DNA from 3 places in the Streptomyces sp. NPDC033270 genome. Region 2 is predicted to be linked to each of the others. Evidence: riboswitches for the same ligand, from Rfam matches in the RefSeq annotation. Region 2 holds a riboswitch; each other region holds the start of a gene.
What was found. A riboswitch is a leader RNA that binds a small molecule or an ion and turns the genes downstream of it on or off. The one in region 2 is predicted to bind cyclic di-AMP.
Positions count from the first base shown of each region.

Region 1: linked by a shared signal. The riboswitch ahead of ACZ5XZ_RS24100 (M23 family metallopeptidase) and the one ahead of ACZ5XZ_RS11400 (M23 family metallopeptidase) in region 2 are both predicted to bind cyclic di-AMP.
Region 3: linked by a shared signal. The riboswitch ahead of ACZ5XZ_RS31750 (transglycosylase family protein) and the one ahead of ACZ5XZ_RS11400 (M23 family metallopeptidase) in region 2 are both predicted to bind cyclic di-AMP.

Region 1 is NZ_JBVIRA010000018.1:45,570-51,725, forward strand. Features, by position in the region: gene ACZ5XZ_RS24085 (bifunctional acetate--CoA ligase family protein/GNAT family N-acetyltransferase) at 1-1,023, opposite strand, end outside; gene ACZ5XZ_RS24090 (HPr family phosphocarrier protein) at 1,159-1,440, shown strand; gene ACZ5XZ_RS24095 (GntR family transcriptional regulator) at 1,770-2,459, opposite strand; gene ACZ5XZ_RS24100 (M23 family metallopeptidase) at 2,642-3,442, opposite strand; cyclic di-AMP (ydaO/yuaA leader) riboswitch at 3,456-3,610, opposite strand; gene ACZ5XZ_RS24105 (M16 family metallopeptidase) at 3,843-5,225, opposite strand; gene ACZ5XZ_RS24110 (M16 family metallopeptidase) at 5,264-6,156, opposite strand, start outside.
Region 2 is NZ_JBVIRA010000005.1:316,622-322,777, forward strand. Features, by position in the region: gene ACZ5XZ_RS11385 (AraC-like ligand-binding domain-containing protein) at 1-543, opposite strand, end outside; gene ACZ5XZ_RS11390 (PP2C family protein-serine/threonine phosphatase) at 777-1,919, shown strand; gene ACZ5XZ_RS11395 (DUF2332 domain-containing protein) at 2,011-3,171, opposite strand; cyclic di-AMP (ydaO/yuaA leader) riboswitch at 3,463-3,607, shown strand; gene ACZ5XZ_RS11400 (M23 family metallopeptidase) at 3,619-4,770, shown strand; gene ACZ5XZ_RS11405 (aldo/keto reductase) at 5,060-6,019, shown strand; gene ACZ5XZ_RS11410 (hypothetical protein) at 6,123-6,156, opposite strand, start outside.
Region 3 is NZ_JBVIRA010000028.1:100,708-106,863, forward strand. Features, by position in the region: gene ACZ5XZ_RS31735 (DUF501 domain-containing protein) at 1-511, opposite strand, end outside; gene ACZ5XZ_RS31740 (FtsB family cell division protein) at 629-1,081, opposite strand; gene eno (phosphopyruvate hydratase) at 1,248-2,534, opposite strand; gene ACZ5XZ_RS31750 (transglycosylase family protein) at 2,843-3,496, opposite strand; cyclic di-AMP (ydaO/yuaA leader) riboswitch at 3,504-3,673, opposite strand; gene ACZ5XZ_RS31755 (LysM peptidoglycan-binding domain-containing protein) at 3,924-5,018, opposite strand; gene ACZ5XZ_RS31760 (cytochrome P450 family protein) at 5,239-6,156, opposite strand, start outside.

The DNA of each region.
Region 1 (6,156 bases), on a different contig from region 2:
GAAGGCGTTCGGCCCGATGAGCCGCATGCCGTACGAGCGGGCCTGGCGGAGCAGGGCGCGCTGCCGGTCCCTGCCCTCGGGGCCCGACTCGGCGTAGCCGGAGGAAAGGATCAGCACGCCCTGGACGCCGTGTTCGCCGCAGTCCCGGACGACGTCGGGGACGCTGTCGGCGGGGACGGCGATGACCGCGAGGTCGACGGGCTCGGGGATCTCCGCGAGCGCGCGGACCGCCGGTACCCCTTCGGGGTCGAGCCGCCGCATGTCCTGGGGGAAGGCGTGGTTGACGGCGTGCACCCGGCCCGTGAAACCGCAGGTGAGGATGTTGCGCAGCGCGGTGCGGCCGATGCCGCCGGGGGCGCGGCCGGTCCCGATGACGGCGACCGAGCCGGGGGCCAGCAGCCGCTGCACCGAGCGGGCTTCGGCGCGCTGCTCGCGGCCGCGCATCACGGCCACGGACTGCTCGGTGGGCTCCAGGTCGAACTCCAGCCGGACCACGCCGTCTTCGAACGTCCGCTTCTGGGTGTACCCGGCGTCCGTGAAGACCTTGATCATCTTGGAGTTGGCGGGCAGCACCTCGGCGGCGAACCGCCTGATGCCGCGCTCACGGGCGACCGCCGCGATGTGCTCCAGGAGGGCGGAGGCCACCCCGCGCCCCTGGTGGGCGTCCTGGACGAGGAAGGCGACCTCGGCCTGGTCGTCCTCGGGGTCCTTGGCGGGCAGTCCCTGGTCGTTGATCCGGTCGTAGCGGACGGTGGCGATGAACTCGCCGCCGACCATGGCGGCCAGTCCGACGCGGTCGACGTAGTCGTGGTGGGTGAAGCGGTGTACATCGCGGTCGGACAGCCGCGGGTAGGGGGCGAAGAAGCGGTAGTACTTCGACTCGTCCGAGACCTGTTCGTAGAAGGAGACCAGCCGCTCGGCGTCATCGGGGGTGATGGGGCGGATCCGCGCCGTGCCGCCGTCGCGCAGCACCACGTCGGCTTCCCAGTGGGTCGGGTATGCATGATCCGGCGGCTTCTGCATGCGGACAGAGTACGACCGGGCACTGACAACCGACCCGCGCGCGTACGCTCGGGACAGGACTCGGGGCTGCCGGAGCACTCCCGACAGCGTGAGAGACTGGTCTAGACAACTGTCACGACTTTGAAGGGCAACACCATGGCAGAGCGCCGCGTCAATGTCGGTTGGGCCGAGGGCCTGCACGCCCGCCCCGCGTCGATCTTCGTCCGTGCGGCCACCGCCTCCGGCGTCCCGATGACGATCGCCAAGGCTGATGGCAACCCCGTCAACGCCGCCTCCATGCTCGCGGTGCTGGGCCTGGGCGCCCAGGGCGGCGAGGAGATCGTGCTGGCCTCCGACGCCGAGGGTGCCGAGGCCGCGCTCGACCGCCTGGCGAAGCTCGTCGCCGAGGGTCTCGAGGAGCTTCCCGAGACCGTCTGAGTCCTCCAGGACGCTCTGTATGCGGCGGCCCCGCCGCGGTGACCGGAACCCGGTCGTCGCGGCGGGGCCGTTTCGCTGCCGTCGCGATTCTTCACCCCGGCCGGCATCCACCTGAAATGCCGCACAGCGGCGCCGTGCCCCGCCGCCACTGAATCAATTCCCCGGAAAAGGCCGTACGGTTCGGCGCCCGGCACAAGAGCACCGGAAATCCGAATACGGGTGCGCGGCGACGGAATACCGGCGCCACACGAGAAATCGCCGCAGCCCTCGCGCCTATTCCCCCGCGCGTGCCATTCCCCCCGCACACCTCTTTGTATACGGGGCCCCTGTTAAGAGCGGGCGCGCGCTGTGTTGACGGGCCGTTTCGGATCCCTCACCTCGGCCTTGGTCGGGCGCCGCAGCCGGTAGACCGGCAGTGAACGCTCGATATGGGCCGCCATCAGGGCGCGGGCGCGTTCGGCGTCCCCCCGGGCCACCGCGTCCAGCACCGCGCCGTGATCGTCCCAGGACTCGCCGGCCCTGGCCGGCGGCTCCACCGCGTACATCCACTCGATCTTGCGCCGCAGCTGGGTCAGCAGCGCGGTCAGGCTGGGGCTGCCGGCCGCCTGGGCGAGCGTCTCGTGGAACCAGCCGTCCAATTGGCGCAGGTCCGCGGCGTTGCCGTGGCGCGCCCGCTCACGTCCGAGCCGCACCAGTCCGCGCAGCACCTTGAGGTGGGCCGGGCTGCGGCGGGCGGCCGCGCGGGCGGCGCCCAGCGGCTCCAGCAGCGCGCGGATATCCAGCAGGTCGGCGGCCTCCTGCTCGGTGGGCTCGGCGACACAGGCGCCCGCGTGGTGGCGGGTGGTGACAAAGCCCTCCGACTGCAGGGTGCGCAGCGCTTCGCGGACCGGCACCCTGGAGACGCCGTAACGCGCCGCCAGGATCTCCTCGATCAGCCGGCTCCCCGGCGCCAGCGCACCGGAGACAATGTCCTCGCGAATCGCCGTGCACACCGCATGCGCGGAAATATGGCCTCGCATCGTCCGTGCCTCCGCCGTAATCCCCTGGAAAAGCCGCCGGTTGACGACTTTTCCGTGACTCTATTCGACCGGGACGGCTTTTCCGACGGACTCCGCTTATCCATGGATATTTTTTGGCCAGCGGACGGCGCCGGCATCGGGCGAAGCGGTGTGTCAGGCGAGGCGGAGGCGGCTGCGGTGCATCAGACGTCGACGCCGTGCGTGCGCAGATACGCGATCGGGTCGATGTCCGAGCCGTAGTCGGCGGTGGTGCGGGCCTCGAAGTGCAGGTGCGGGCCGGTGACGTTGCCGGTGGCGCCGGAGAGCCCGATCTGCTTGCCGGGGGTGACGCTCTCGCCGACCGAGACGGAGATCGACGACAGGTGGCCGTACTGGGTGTACGTGCCGTCGCTCATCTTGATCACGACGTTGTTGCCGTACGAGCCGCCCCAGCCGGCCTCGACGACGGTGCCCGCGCCGACGGCGTGGACGGAGGTCCCGGAGGCGGCGTGGAAGTCGATGCCGGTGTGGCTGCCCGAGGACCACAGGCCGCTGGACGCCTTGTAGGCGGTGGACACGTAGGAGCCGGCGATCGGGGCGACGAAGGCGTTGAGGCGCTTGCGCTCGGCCTCACGGGCGGCGCGCTCCTTGGCCTCGCGCTCGGCCTTGGCCTTCTTCCGGGCCGCCTCGGCGCGCCGCTGGGCCTCCTCGGCCTGCTTCTTGGCGACGGCCTCGGCCTTCGCCCTCGCGGCGGCGGCCTCGGCGTCGGCCTGCTGCGCGTCGGCCTGGGCCTCGATGCGGTTGGCGAGCTCGTCACCGAGGACGACGGCCTGCTGCAGACCGGTGTCGTGGGTGCGCGCCTCGTCCGTGGCGGCCAGCGCCGGCGAGGCCACCGAGGCCACAACGCCGGAGGCCGCGAGGGTGGCTATGCCTGCGATGTTGCGGGTCGAGCGGGCGGTGCGGCTCGCACGACGGTGCTTCCCGCTGGCACGTATGAACGCCATGTACTGGCTTGTCCTTTCCTTCCTTCTCGCCTACCGGGTTAGCTGACGGGTTCGGAGCAGGAAGGTCTCCTACGGGCTCCTCCGGAGAGGGGTCCGATTCACCCCAGGGACGTGTGGGTCCCCGGCTCCCCTGGCTCGCGCCGTACGGGGACTCGGCGATGACTGTCCGGTGCCACTGTTGTGGCGGAGTTGTGACGAACAGCCGGACCGACGCTAATCGGGGCAACTTTCGATCGCCAAACAGAACCGCTTTTTTGTGCGGGATGCCACAAGAGGCAGCGCAGCCAGTCGTCATAAACCGGACATACGACGGCTCCCGTGGCAGAGAGCACCACGGGAGCCGTCGCTCGAAACTGATCCGCCGTCATACGGGGCGGAAGGGGCGTGCCTTCCGGGTCGGCTAGCCGCCGACCACCGTCACCTCGCCCAACCCCAGCGCCTTGACGGGCTCGGCGATCTGGGCCGCGTCACCCACCAGGACCGTCACCAGCCGGTCCACCGGGAAGGCGCTGACCGCCGCCGCGGTCGCCTCGACCGTGCCGGTCTCCGCGAGCCGGACGTACAACTGCGCCTGGAAGTCGTCCGGGAGCTGCTGCTCCACCTGGTCGGCCAGCGTGCCCGCGACGGCCGCCGCGGTCTCGTACTTCAGCGGCGCGACGCCGACCAGGTTCTGGACGGCGACATCGCGCTCCTCGTCCGTCAGCCCCTCCGCCGCGAGGGTCCGCAGCACCTGCCAGAGGTCCTGGAGCGCCGGGACGGTGGAGGCGGTGTCCACCGAGCCGCTGATGGCCAGCAGGGCCGCGCCCGTCGCCCCCTCGGGGGAGGCGGGGGCGGTGGAGCGCAGTACCTGGCCGAAGGCGCGCACCCCGTAGGTGTAGCCCTTCTCCTCCCGCAGCACACGGTCCAGCCGGGAGGTGAGGGTGCCGCCCAGGCAGTACGTGCCGAGGACCTGCGCCGGCCACACCCGGTCGTGCCGGTCGGCCCCGATCCGGCCGATGAGCAGCTGCGTCTGGACCGCTCCGGGGCGGTCCACGATCACCACACGGCCGGTGTCGTCGGCGACGATCGGCGCGGCCTTCAGCGGCTCGGCCGTCGAGCCGCTCCAGGCGCCGAGGGTCTCGGCGAGCGCCGCGTCCAGGTCGACACCGGTGAAGTCGCCGACGATGACGGCGGTGGCCGTGGCGGGCCGCACATGGGCGTCGTAGAAGGCCCGGACGGCCGCCGCGTCGATGCGGGCCACGGTCTCCTCGGTGCCCTGGCGGGGCCGCGACATGCGGGCGGTGGCCGGGAACAGCTCCTTGGACAGCGCCATGGCGGCACGCCGGGCCGGGTTCGCGAGCTCGTGCGGGATCTCGTCGAGGCGGTTGCGCACCAGCCGCTCGACCTCGCTGTCCGGGAAGGCGGGGGCGCGCAGCGCGTCGGCGAGCAGGCCGAGCGCGCGCGGCAGCCGGGAGGCCGGGACCTCCAGGGAGACCCGTACCCCGGGGTGGTCGGCGTGCGCGTCCAGCGTGGCGCCGCAGCGCTCCAGCTCGGCGGCGAACTCCTCGGCGTCGTACTTGTCGGTGCCCTCCGACAGCGCACGCGCCATGATCGTGGCGACGCCGTCCAGGCCCTCGGGCTCGGCGTCCAGCGGCGCGACGAGGTTGACCTCGACGGCGACGACCTGCTGGCCGGGGCGGTGGCTGGTCAGCAGCGTGAGCCCGTTGGGGAGTTGGCTGCGGTCGGGGGCGGGGAAGGCCCACGGCTTGGGCGCGCCGCCCCGGGGCTGGGGGTGGAATTCCATGGTGCTCATGGGGGACCCTGCGCGGTTGGTGGCGTCGCTCACTGGTCCGCCTCCCCTTCCTCGGTGTCGGCGGCGTCGGTCGGCTCGGTGGGTTCGTAGACCAGCACCGCGCGGTTGTCGGGGCGCAGCCGGGCCTTGGCGACCGCCTGCACCTCCTCGCGGGTGATGTCCAGAACCCGCTCTACGGCGGTCAGTGCGAGCTGCGGATCGCCGAACAGGACGGCGAAGCGGCACAGTTCGTCGGCGCGGCCGCTGACCGTCGCCAGACGGTCCAGCCATTCGCGCTCCAGCTGGGCCTGCGCGCGCTCCATCTCCTCCGGGGTCGGGCCCTCGGCGGCGAAGCGGGCCAGCTCCTCGTCGACGGCGCGCTCGATGTCGGGGACCTCCACGCCGCCGGACGTCTTCACGTCCAGCCAGCCCAGCGAGGGCGCGCCGGCCAGCCGCAGCAGGCCGAAGCCGGCCGCCACGGCGCTGCGGTCGCGGCGCACCAGCCGGTTGTACAGGCGGGAGGACTCGCCGCCGCCCAGGACGGTCAGCGCCAGGTCCGCGGCGTCCGCCTCACGGGTGCCGTCGTGCGGCAGGCGGTAGGCCGCCATCAGGGCGCGGGAGGGCACGTCCTCCTCGACGACCTCGCGCAGCTGGCCGCCGATGACGTCGGGCAGCGTGCCGTCCCGCGGCGGCTGCTTGCCGTCGTGCGAGGGGATCGAGCCGAAGTACTTCTCGATCCAGGCCAGCGTCTGCGCGGAGTCGATGTCGCCGACGACCGACAGGACGGCGTTGTTGGGCGCGTAGTACGTACGGAAGAACGCCCGGGCATCCTCCAGCGAGGCGGCGTCCAGGTCGGCCATCGACCCGATGGGCGTGTGGTGGTACGGGTGGCCCTCCGGGTACGCCATGGCCGTCAGCTTCTCGAAGGCCGTGCCGTAGGGGA
Region 2 (6,156 bases):
GCCGTCGGAGGGCTGGTAGGGGGTGGTGTCCGCGCTCAGCCGGAGGAGGAACTGCGCCAGCAGCGCGCCGATCCCCGACCGGGTCGTGATGCGCCGTGGGACCGGGCGACGGGCCCCGCCGCGCGGCAGGGGCAGCAGCGCCTTGGGGATCTCCGCCCCCACCGTGGTGACCGGGGTCTTGCCGCCGCGGATCTCCCACGGCAGCGAGGAATCGTTGACGATCAGGTCGGACGGCCGGTACGCGACCTCGTGGTCGTCCCACCTGCCCGTCCCCGTCCCGGCCACGACGAAGGAGAGGTGGTAGAGCTCCGGGTCGGACTGCCGGATCAGTCGCGGGGTGCGCCGCATCACCACCTGCGGGATCGTGGCCGGCCACACGGACACGGCGCCGAGGTCCAGCACGCGCTGGGTGGCCCGGAAATCGTGGGCGTGGTCGCTGCTCAGATGGATCGGAGCATGGGTTTGCTCCAGACGCTCCGCCCAGTAGGACAACCGGTCCGCCGCCGGCACGTCCGCACTGCGGAAAACTGTCTCGTTCAGCATGTTTCCCCCTCTAAGCTGCACGCCCAAGGGGATGATCACGGACCCGGATAAGCGTCTGATGAACGTATCCACCGGGGCCCGGCTGAACGTCTCCACCGGGGCCCGGCCCGTGACCCGTCCGGCCCCCGACGACTCGCCGCGTGCCCCCGTACCGGCAACCCTGGGGGAGTCGAGGCGGCCGACACGACGCTGCTCGTACGGAAGACGGGCGGGAGCGGAAGAGGCCGGTGCGGATGCGGCAGGTCGACGGGCCCCCTACGGGCGACGGGGAGCGGCGGGCGCGCCGTGAGCGGATGCCCCCGCCGGTGCGGCGCCTGGCGCGCTGGCTCCCCGCCCTGCTGATCGCCGCCGGCCTCGCCTTCGACCTGGGGACACCGCCCAGCTACACCGCGTCCCCCTTCTTCTCCGCCGCGCCGCTGGTCGCGGCGCCGCTTCTGTCGCTGGCCCACACCGCCGTCACGGCCGTGGCCGCCATGGCCGGCGAGGTCTGGGGGGTGACGTACCGCAGCGCCGCCCCGACCTACCACGAGTCGGTGACGGAGATCGCCACGGTCTTCGTCGTCGCCCTGCTGGCGCTGGTCATCAACCGGGTCGTACGGACCAGCGATGCCCATCTGGCGTCCGTACGGGACGTCTCGGAGGCCGCCCAGCGCGCCGTACTGCCGCTGCCGCCCGAGCGGCTGGCCGGGCTCGCGATCGCCGCCCGCTATGTGGGCGCGCGGGCGGACTCCGGGATCGGCGGCGACCTCTACGCGGTGCAGGACACCCCGCACGGCGTGCGGCTGATCGTCGGCGATGTGCGCGGCAAGGGCCTGGAGGCGGTGGAGGCCGCGGTGGTCGTCATCGGCGCCTTCCGGGAGGCGGCGGAGCAGGAGGCCACCTTGGAGGCGGTGGCCGGCCGGCTGGAGCGGGCGCTGCAGCGGGAGGGCAGGCGGCGCGGAGGGCTGGACCGGTTCGAGGGGTTCACCACTGCCGTGCTGGCCGAGATCCCCGCCAACGGGCGGCACGTACTGCGGGTCCTCAACCGCGGCCACCCGGCTCCCCTGATGCTCACCCTGGACGGCGGGCTGCGCGAGCTGGCCCCCGCGGCGCCGGCGCTGCCCCTGGGGATGAGCGAGGTGGCGAGCTGGCCCGACCGGTCGGACGAGACGTTTCTGCCGGCCGGCTCGCTGCTGCTGTTCTTCACCGACGGCATGACCGAGGCCCGCGACTTCCGCGGCCGTTTCTACAACCCCTCGAACCGGCTGCGCGGCCGCCGCTTCCCCGGTCCGGACGCCCTCCTGGACACCCTCGTCGAGGATGTGGCACTGCATACGCGCGGGGCGTCGGCGGACGACATGGCCCTGCTGGCGGTGCAGCGGCCCATGGGGGAGTAGGGCGGGACGAGGAGTGCCGGGCCGCCGATCAGGGCGGGGCAGGAGGAGGAGCGGGCTCGGTGAGCCCCTACGCGCCGCTTCTGCTCACGTCTTACGTCCCCGTTGCGGGTTCCGCGCCCGGCAGTCGGTGCAGGCTCTCGCCGTGCGGGCCGGTGAGCGCGACCGGGCGTCCGTCCAGGGCGAGGGTCAGCCGGCCGTCCTCCGGGCGCCCGGAGTGGTGCTCCGGCGCGGTGATCCACGGCAGGACCAAGTGGTGCTCGTTGGAGATCCAGTGCCCACCACCGGGCCGCCCGTCGAGCAGCGACCGTACGAGGCGCGCGAACTCCTCGCGGCGGGCGGGCGGAAGGTAGCTCAGCACCGCGCTGTGGAAGACGACCAGCGTCGCCTCGGGCGGCGCCGCGGCGGCCAGCGCGGGCAGCTCGTCGATCAGGTCGCCGCGTACGATCCGCGGTCGCGGCGCCGCCCGTACGGCCTCGACGGCGGCGGAGAGCCGCGCCGCACGCTCCCCCTCGCCCGGCCAGACGAGCGACTGGAGCCAGCGCAGATCGTCCGGTGCGCCGACGGGGTCGAGCGGGTTCAGATCGATTCCGGCCCGCCAGACGATCTCCGGCAGCCGGCCGGGCAGTTCCCCGGGCGCCCAGTCCGTACGGCAGTCGAACACCACCGGGCCGTCCGGCGGCCCCACCTCGACGGTTCGCGGGCCGCCCGCCGGCCGCCCTTCGTACCCGGTGGCGGACTCGTCCTGGTACCGGTACCGGTAGCTGTCGGGATGCAGACACAGCCCTGCCGACGCGCCGACCTCCAGCAGCGCCAGCGGCTGCGGCAGACGGGCGAGCAGCGGCAGCAGCGTGGCGCAGCGGGCCGGCTCGTTGGTCTGGGTGGCGCGCTGCATGATCACCGCGCGGACCTCGTCCCAGTGCCGGACCGTCCACTCGCGCCAGCGACCGTACGCGGCCTCGCCGCGCGGGCCCTGCTCCGCGTGCGGGCCGTCGAGGTGCCGGACGGCGGCGAGCAGGAGGTTCGGCTGCTGCTTGTTGCCGGCCGGCAGCGATCCCGACAGCAGATCGCAGAACTCCGGGTCCTGGCTGATCCGCGCGGTCAGTTCCGCGTGGGCGTCGGACCGTCCCCGCGCCTCCTGCCACGAGAACTCCCGGTAGCGCTCCGCCACATCCACCGCCGCGCTCCGGCCGATACCGCCCTTGACGTTTCCGGAGCTCACGGTGCTCCCCGCGCTCTCGACGTTGACGACCATGATCCGACGTTACGCCCTCACGTTCCGTAACTGGGGGGCGCCCCTCCGCATAACGACTGACGCACAATCAGCGCGAGATCGTTTAGCGGCGCATGGTCAACTCGCCCGCTTTGTGGGCATGGTGACCGAAAAAGTCCAGGCCAAACCTCATGCGGAACGGATAAGGATTCCCAGGAAGGCTTGGAAAACAGTCACGACCTCTATTACTGTCCGATAACGCAGCGCGGTCGTCCCAGCCGTCGCAAGAGGCGGCACCGCGCGCCGACGCCGAATCCCGCACGCGCTTTTCACGCATCTCCAGCACTTCGAACTGCACCAAGGGAACCGGGGAACCACCACCTTGGGGTGAATCGGGCGCCTCCGCCAGAGTGGCCCGTAGGAGACCTTCCTGCTCCGAACCCGTCAGCTAACCCGGTAGGCGAGAAGGAAGGAAAGGAGTGCGCCCCCGTGGCGTCCAACAGGCCTGCCCCCGAGGCTTCGCCCGCATACCGACTCGACGACCGAGGTGCCTTCGAAGGATCGGGTGATCCGGAGGGCACGGCGGGCATCGACGGCGACGGCCCGTGGGAGGAATGGAATCCCACCGAGGAGTCGCTCCGACCGGTCCGCGGCAAGCACCGGGTGGCCAAGCAGCGCGGCGGCGGACTCGCCCGTAGTGGCACGGTCCTGGGTGTCGGCGTCATCGCGGCGGTCGGCGCGGGTGGCATGGCCACCGCCGAGAACCGTCCGCCGGTCCCGATCTCCATGCCCGACATCGGCGGCATGGCCCACGACATCTCCGACAGCCTTCCGGATGCTGAGTCCCTCCCGGGGCTCGGCGGCCTCATATCCGACTCCGGCGCCGATTCCGCCGCAACGGCCTCCGGAAGCGACTCCGCCGACCCGGTCGCCGCCGGCCCGCTCTCCCAGGCCACCCAGACCGGCACGTCCGGTACGGGCACCAACGCCGGCGAGGCGCTGCGCAGCCGCATCCTCCAGCAGGCCGACGCGCAGCAGGGCGCCGCCGAGGAGGAGGCCCGCGAAGCGGCCGAGGGCGCCGCCATCAAGCAGGCGGCGACGGAAGCGTCCGCGGCCCAGAAGACGGCCCAAAACGCGGCGGACAAGGCCGCGGCGGCCAAGAAGGCGGCAGAGTTGGAGGCCAAGCGCAAGGCCGAGGAGGCGGCGCGCCGGAAGGCGGAGGCCGAGCGCCTGGCCCAACTGGCGAAGAGCTTCATCGCCCCCGTCTCCTCCTACACCCTCACCGCCAGCTTCGGCCAGGCCGGCGACCGCTGGGCCGCCGACCACACGGGCCAGGACTTCGCCGCACCGACCGGTACGCCCATCAAGGCGGTGCACTCCGGCACCATCACCCAGGCCGGCTGGGCCGGTTCGTACGGCTACCGCATCGTCCTCACCCTCGACGACGGCACCGAGCTGTGGTTCTGCCATCTGTCCTCGATGGTGAAGACCTCGGGCAAGATCAGCACCGGCGAGGTGATCGGCCGCGTCGGCGCCACCGGCAACGTCACCGGCCCCCACCTCCACCTGGAGGTACGCCCCGGCGCCGGCGACCCGATAGACCCGATGCCGTGGCTGCGCGACCACGGTGTGAACGTCTGAGGCCCCGGCCCGCCCGGAGACGCGCCTGAGGGCCTGCCGGGAGGCGGCCTGAGTGTGTCACGGGAGGCTATTTCCGAGTGCTGGCCCCGGGGGCATCCCACATCCCTGGGGCCTTCCTCGTCGGGCGCCCCTCATTGGCGCCCCCAAAGTCCTTCCCCCCAAGCCCTTCCCCCCAAAGTCCTTCCCCTCAAAAAAGTCCTTCTCCCCAAAGGGCTTTGCCCGCATTGATTGACCTCCCCTTGACTTCTCCCGGGGAATAACTCCCCTCCCCGCCACGCTGCAACCACGCATGACCTCGACACACTCCACCCCCCAAAACCGCCGGAACCTCGGCTCGCTCGCCGTTTCCCCGCTCGCCCTCGGGGGCAACGTCTTCGGCTGGACGGCCGACGAAGCCGAGTCGTTCGCCGTGCTCGACGCGTATGCGGCAGGCGGTGGCAACTTCATCGACACCGCCGATGCCTATTCGGCCTGGGTGCCCGGCAACAAGGGCGGCGAATCCGAGACCGTCATCGGCAACTGGCTGGTCTCCCGCGGCAATCGCTCCGAGATCGTCGTCGCCACCAAGGTCGGCGCCCACCCCGACTACAAGGGCCTGAGCCCGGCCACCATCAAGTCCGCGGTCGATCAGTCCCTCACCCGTCTGCGCACCGACTACATCGACCTCTACTACACCCACTACGACGACGAATCGGTCGAGGTCTCGGAGATCATCGGCACCCTCGACGAGCTCGTCCAGGCCGGCAAGGTCCGTGAGATCGCCGCCTCCAACATCTCCGCGCCGCGTCTGGCGGAGTCCCTGGCCTTCTCCGCCCGCGAGGGTGTGGCCCGTTACGTCGCCCTCCAGCCGCACTACAACCTGGTCTCCCGCGACACCTACGAGGGCGAACTCGCCGACGTGGCGGCCCGCGAGGGCGTGGCCGCCATCCCGTACTGGGCCCTCGCCTCCGGCTTCCTCACCGGCAAGTACCGCCCGGGCACCGATGTCGACAGCGCCCGCTCCGCAAAGGCCGGCCAGCACCTTGCCACCGACCGCGGGCTGCGCGTCCTGGAGGCCCTCGACACGGTCGCCGCCGCGCACGAGGCCGAGGTCGCCACCGTCGCCCTCGCCTGGCTGGCCGCCCAGCCCACCGTCGCGGCGCCCCTCGCCAGCGCCCGCACGGTCAGTCAGCTGGCGCCCCTCCTGGCCGTCGCCGACCTGACCCTCACGGAGCCCGAACTCACCCTCCTGACCGAGGCTTCGGCCTGATCCACCCACGGCGTGGACGGGGGGGGGGGGGGGGGGGGGGGGGGGGCCCACCCCCCCCCCCCCCCCCCCCCCCCCCCGTACCCGGCCTCGCCGGTCGCCGGCCTCACTTCCCCCGACGGTCAACCACCGCCCACGAC
Region 3 (6,156 bases), on a different contig from region 2:
AGGGGCTCACACACGGCCCCTTCTTCCACCACTCCGGCAGCATCGCGATGGCCTCGTCCCCGAGCGGGTTGACACCGGGCCCGGCCGCCAGCGAGTGGCCGACGAGGACGTGCAGGCACTTGACCCGGTCGGGCATGCCGCCCGCGCTCGGGAAGCCCTGGAGCACCTCGATGGCGTCCCGCCGCCGGATGTAGTCCTCGTGGGCCGCGCGGTAGGCGGCGGCCAGCTCCGGGTCGGTCGCCAGCCGCTCGGACATCTCCTTCATCACGCCGTTGGCCTCCAGCGTGCCGATCGCGGAGGCCGCGCGCGGGCAGGTGAGGTAGTAGAGCGTGGGGAAGGGCGTGCCGTCCTCCAGGCGCGGCGCCGTCTCGACGACGTCCGGCTGGCCGCACGGGCAGCGGTGCGCGATGGCGCGCAGCCCGCGGGGCGGGCGGCCGAGCTGCTCCTTGAAGGCCGCGATGTCCGCGGCGGTGGGCTCGGTGGGCTCGGTCTGGGGCGGAGGGGTTTCCATGTGCGCTTTCGGTGAGGTGGGTGGGGAGGCGGCGGTGCGGACCGCCTGGTGTCGACAGTACGGGCTGCCCCGCGCCGGCGGTACGGCCCGCGGCGCACCGGCGTAGGGGGCTCGGCGCTACCGCTTGTCGGCCGCGTCGACGGCGCTCCACAGATTCTCGTACCAGGGGCGCCGCGCCGCCTGCGGTCCCTTCGGGGCGGCGGCGGAACCGGAGCCGTCCTGGACGAGGTAGCCGGTCTCCCCCGGCATGACGTAGTGCAGCTGCCGGCGGGCCTGCTGGCGTACGTACTCCGGGTCCTGCCACCGGGCCCGCTGCTCGCGCAGCCGGTCCAGCTCGGCACCGGCGTCCTGGGCCTTGCGGCGCTGTTCGGCGATGTCGGAGCGCTGGGAGATGTACTGCCTTATCGGGTACGCGAGGGCGACCACCAGGGAACACATCACCAGCGCCAGCAGGGCGGCGCGGCCGGTGAGGCGGTTGCGTCGGGGCGGGCGGGCTCGGTAGACGCGGGCGGCGGCCTGCTCGCCGAGCGCCTTGAGTCGGGTCGCGGTCGAGAACCGGTCCGCGGGCACGTCGTCTCCCCTTCACTGACTGACGCCGGACTGCAAAAGCGGGTACGTCCCCGGCAACGGTACGGGACCGTCGCCGGGGACGTACGAGGCGTTCGGCCGTGACGTCAGCCGATCAGCCGTTACGCAGAGCGCTGTGCCGAATCAGTTCGCAGAGCGCTGTGCCGATTCAGTTCGCAGAGCGAAACCGCGGGAAGGCGGAGCGGCCGGCGTAGACCGCGGCGTCGTCGAGGATCTCCTCGATGCGCAGCAGCTGGTTGTACTTGGCGACGCGCTCGGAGCGGGCCGGGGCACCGGTCTTGATCTGGCCGCAGTTGGTGGCGACGGCCAGGTCGGCGATGGTGACGTCCTCGGTCTCACCGGAGCGGTGCGACATCATGCACTTGAAGCCGTTGCGCTGGGCCAGCTCGACGGCGTCCAGGGTCTCGGTCAGCGAGCCGATCTGGTTGACCTTCACCAGCAGCGCGTTGGCGGAGCCCTCCTCGATGCCGCGGGCGAGGCGCTCGGGGTTGGTGACGAACAGGTCGTCGCCGACCAGCTGGACCTTGGCGCCGAGCTGGTCGGTGATGACCTTCCAGCCGGCCCAGTCGTCCTCGAACAGCGGGTCCTCGATGGAGACCAGCGGGTAGGCCGCCACCAGCTCCGCGTAGTACTCGGTCATCTCGGCGGCCGAGCGGGTCTGGCCCTCGAACTGGTACGAGCCGTCCTTGTAGAACTCGGAGGCGGCGACGTCCAGCGCGAGCGCGATGTCCTGGCCGGGGGTGTAACCGGCCTGCTTGATGGCCTCGAGGATGAGGTCGAGGGCCTCGCGGTTGGAGCCCAGGTTCGGGGCGAAGCCGCCCTCGTCGCCGAGGCCGGTGGACAGGCCGCGCTCCTTGAGGACCTTCTTGAGGGTGTGGTAGACCTCCGCGCCCCAGCGCAGCGCCTCGGAGAAGGACTCCGCGCCGATCGGCGCGATCATGAACTCCTGGATGTCCACGTTGGAGTCGGCGTGCGAACCGCCGTTGAGGATGTTCATCATCGGCACGGGCAGCACATGCGCGTTCGGGCCGCCGAGGTAGCGGAACAGCGGGAGGTCGCTGGCCTCGGAGGCGGCGTGCGCGACGGCCAGGGAGACGCCGAGGATGGCGTTGGCGCCGAGCGAGCCCTTGTTGTCGGTGGCGTCCAGGTCGAACATCGCCTGGTCGATCAGCCGCTGCTCGGTCGCGTCGTAGCCGACGAGCTCCGGGCCGATCTGCTCGATGACGGCCAGGACGGCCTTCTCGACGCCCTTGCCGAGGTAGCGGTTCGGGTCGCCGTCGCGGAGCTCGATGGCCTCGAAGGCGCCGGTCGAGGCGCCGGACGGCACGGCGGCACGGCCCGTGCTGCCGTCGTCGAGGCCGACCTCGACCTCGACCGTGGGATTACCTCGCGAGTCGAGAATTTCGCGGGCTACGACGACGTCGATGGACGGCACGTTGTCTCCTTCATGGGTGTCTGGAGTTCTGCAGCATGAGCCTAACGGCCCCTGGCGCGTCCGCTTGCCCTCGGCCCGCTCCGTGGGACGAAAAGATACTCAAAGGCGCAGTTCACGGGAGGTTTCGGCACATTGTTCGCTGAGCGGGGAAAAACGCTCGACGTTGCTGGTCACCGGCGTCGCGCGCCCCGGCGAACGGAGAAGCCCCGCCACGGCGCACTGGGGGGGGCGTGTGCGCCGGGCGGGGCAGTCTCACGAAGCGGCGGGGATCGCCGCGGGGGTCATGGGGGACCCGGTGAGCGGACGGCTCAGATGCTGAGCTGCTGACCCGGGAAGATCAGGTTCGGGTTGCCGCCGATGACCGACTTGTTGGCCGCGTAGAGCGACTTCCAGTTGGTGCCGTGGGCCTTGGCTATCTTGGCGAGGGTGTCGCCCGCCTTGACGGTGTAGTCGCCGCCGCGCTCGGACTTCTTCGGGGCCGGCTGGGCCGTCTCGGCCTTGGGGGCGGCCGGAGCCTTCTTCACCTCGGGCTTGGCCTGCTCCTGCTTGGGGGCGGACTTGGCGGAGGTGTCGAGCTCGGGGGCCGGACCACCGGAGGTCAGGCCACCGGCACCGGCGCAGGACCAGGCGCCCGGGCCCTGGATGGCGAGGAGCTTCTCGGCGGCGGCGATCTGCTGGGTCTTGGTGGCCAGGTCGGCGCGCGGCGCGTACTGGGTGCCACCGGCGGCGGCCCAGCTGGAGTTGGAGAACTGCAGGCCACCGTAGTAGCCGTTACCGGTGTTGATCGACCAGTTGCCACCGGACTCGCACTGGGCGACCTTGTCCCAGGTGGCGACCGAGGCGGCGGAGGCGGACGTGGCGCCCATCAGCGGGACGGCGACGGCGGCACCGGCGACACCGGCGAGGGTGGCGACGCGGACGGCCTTGGAGGGACGACGGTGCTTGCCCTTGTTGATCAGCATGGTTCGTTCGTTTCCTCACCGACGCCTACGAGGTGAGCTGTCGGGTTCGGGCTGTGAGTCGCCCGGCCGGGCGCGCATGGCGCACCTGGCTTCACCCCAAGCCGGCTGACCCGCTTTCACGGGCCGGGCCGGCGCCTACCTTGGTTCCCCCGCTCCTGCCTTCGGCGCTTGCGCGTCAACTGCCTCCGACCACCGGCAGGATTCGGCGTGTGATCGAAGGGGCTCGCTTTGGCGAGCGGTCCTGACCGTAAGCAGTAATCCCCTTGGTGTTCAAACCCCACCTTCTGAACCAAGTTGACCGTTTTTGATCACGGGTTGGTCACATATCTGCAGGTGAGGCCCGGTATGACGGCGGCGGGCGGATCTGTGCGCCCGCCGCCCGACGAGAGCCTTGTCTCACTTTCCCAAAGGGGACGAAGGCGGCGAACTAGCCTTCCTTGTGCCCGAGATCGAGCCGCTGACCCGGCTGGATCAGGTTCTCGTCGGCCCCGATGACGCCCTCGTTGCGCTCGTAGAGCGCGGGCCAGCCGCCCGGCAGCCGATGGGCCGCGGCGATGGCTGACAGGCTGTCACCCGGGCGCACGGTGTAGTCGCCGCCCGCCAGGCCCGTGCGGCGCCCGTCGTCGCCGCGCGAGGCGTGCCGGCCGCCGGACGACCGGTCGCCGCCGTCGCTCTCGCCCGGGTCCGCGTCGCCGCGGTGCTTGCCCTTGCCGGGCGTCTGCCCGGGCGTACCGCTCGGGTCGGGGCGGTCGGCGTCGCCGGAGGGGTCGGTGGGGCGGGAGGCGTCGTCGCCCTGGTCGCCGGGCGTGGTGGAGTCGGACGGCTCCGGGGTCTTGGAGGTGTCACGGCCGTCGGACTCGGACGGCGCCGGCGTCTCCTGGGACGGCTCGTCGCCCGCATCGCCGCGCGAGTCGTCGGACGATCCGTCGCGGGATCCGTCAGGGGATCCGTCAGAGGACTTCTCACTGTCGCCCTTGTGGTCGCCCGTGTGGTCGCCCTCGTGGGCTCCGGAGTCGTCCGGGCGGTCGGGCGCATCGGACGAGCCGGTCGAGGGGGACCGGTCCCAGGGGGCCGGGTCGCCGTCGTCGTCGGACGGGTCGGGCAGCGGCGTGCTCGTGCTGCCCGGGTCGACCTCCGGTGCGCGGCCGTCCCTGGTGAGGCCGGCGTTGACGGCGCAGCTCGGCCAGGCGTCCGGGCCGCGGTCGTCGAGGATCGATTCGGCCACGGCTATCTGCTGGGCGCGGCTGGCGAGATCGGGGCGCGAGGCGTAGGCCCCGCCGCCGTAGTCGTCCCACATCTCCTGGGTCAGCTGCAGCCCGCCGTAGAAGCCGTTGCCCGAGGCGGCGCTCCACACCCCGCCGCTCTCGCACTGGGCGACCCGGTCCCAGGTCGCGGTGTCGGCGGCATGTGCCCCACTGGCGGAGAGCAGCGGCAGTGCGAGGCCCGCACCGGTTACTCCCGCCGTGACAAAGATGGCCGGTGCCTGACGGGGGCGACGGTGTCGGCCGTTCCCGGAACGCATGCGGATGCCTTTCGCGCGGCGGTTGAGTTGTTCGACGACCGTTCGATTCCCCACCCCTTCGGACGTCCGCTGACGCGGGCGCCCGTGTGAACGAATCGTGAATCCTGTCGACCGTCGGGTCGAAAGGTAGCCGGGGTCACGGGTAGTCACAAGCCGGTGTAGTGCAGATCACGTTAAGGTCACGCGACTGACGATCTGTCACCTTTGGTCGCGCCCCCGGTCAGGACCGCTCGGGCGTGAACTCCACCGGGAGGGACCGCAGTCCGCGCATGATGAGCCCGCCCCGCCAGCGCAGATCATCAGGATCCGTGGCAAACCGGATGTCCGGGAGCCGGGTCAGCAGCGTGGCGAGCGCGGTCTGCCCTTCGAGCCGGGCGAGCGGCGCGCCCAGGCAGTAGTGGATGCCGTTCCCGTATCCCAGATGCTGATTGTCACGTCGGGTCAGATCGAGAACGTCCGGTTCGACAAAGCGTGACGGATCACGGTCCGCGGCGGCCAGCACCACCAGTACGGGGTCGCCCTCGGCGATCCGCTGCCCGCCGAGGGTCAGCTCCCGCGTCGCGAACCGCCAGGTCGCCAGCTCCACGGGTCCGTCGTAGCGGAGCAGCTCCTCGATGCCGGTGGCCAGCAGCTCGGTGTCGCCCGCCGCCATGGACTTCTGCAGCAGTTCGCGCTGGGCGGGGTGGCGCAGCAGCGCGTAGGTGCCGTTGCCGATGAGGTTGACGGTGGTCTCGAAGCCGGCGAAGAGCAGGATGAACGCCATCGCGGCGGCCTCGTTCTCGGTGAGGTGCTCGCCGTGGTCGGAGGCGCGGATCAGACCGGATATCAGGTCCTCGTCGGCCTGTGCCGTCTCCCCCAGGGAGGCGCGCTTGCGGTGGATCAGCTCGGCGAGATAGCCGCGCATCTTCTTCACGGAACGGGCGACCCCGCCGCGCGGCCCCCCACCGTGGCGGATCATCATGCCCGCCCAGTCGCGGAAGTCGTCCTGGTCCTCGCGCGGCACCCCGAGCAGGTCGCAGATCGCGTAGATGGGCAGCGGAAAGGCGAACTCATGGATCAGGTCGGCCTCGCCGCGCCCGGCGAAGCCGTCGATGAGGTGGTCGGCCAGCTCCTGGACGCGGGGGGCGAAGGCCGCGAC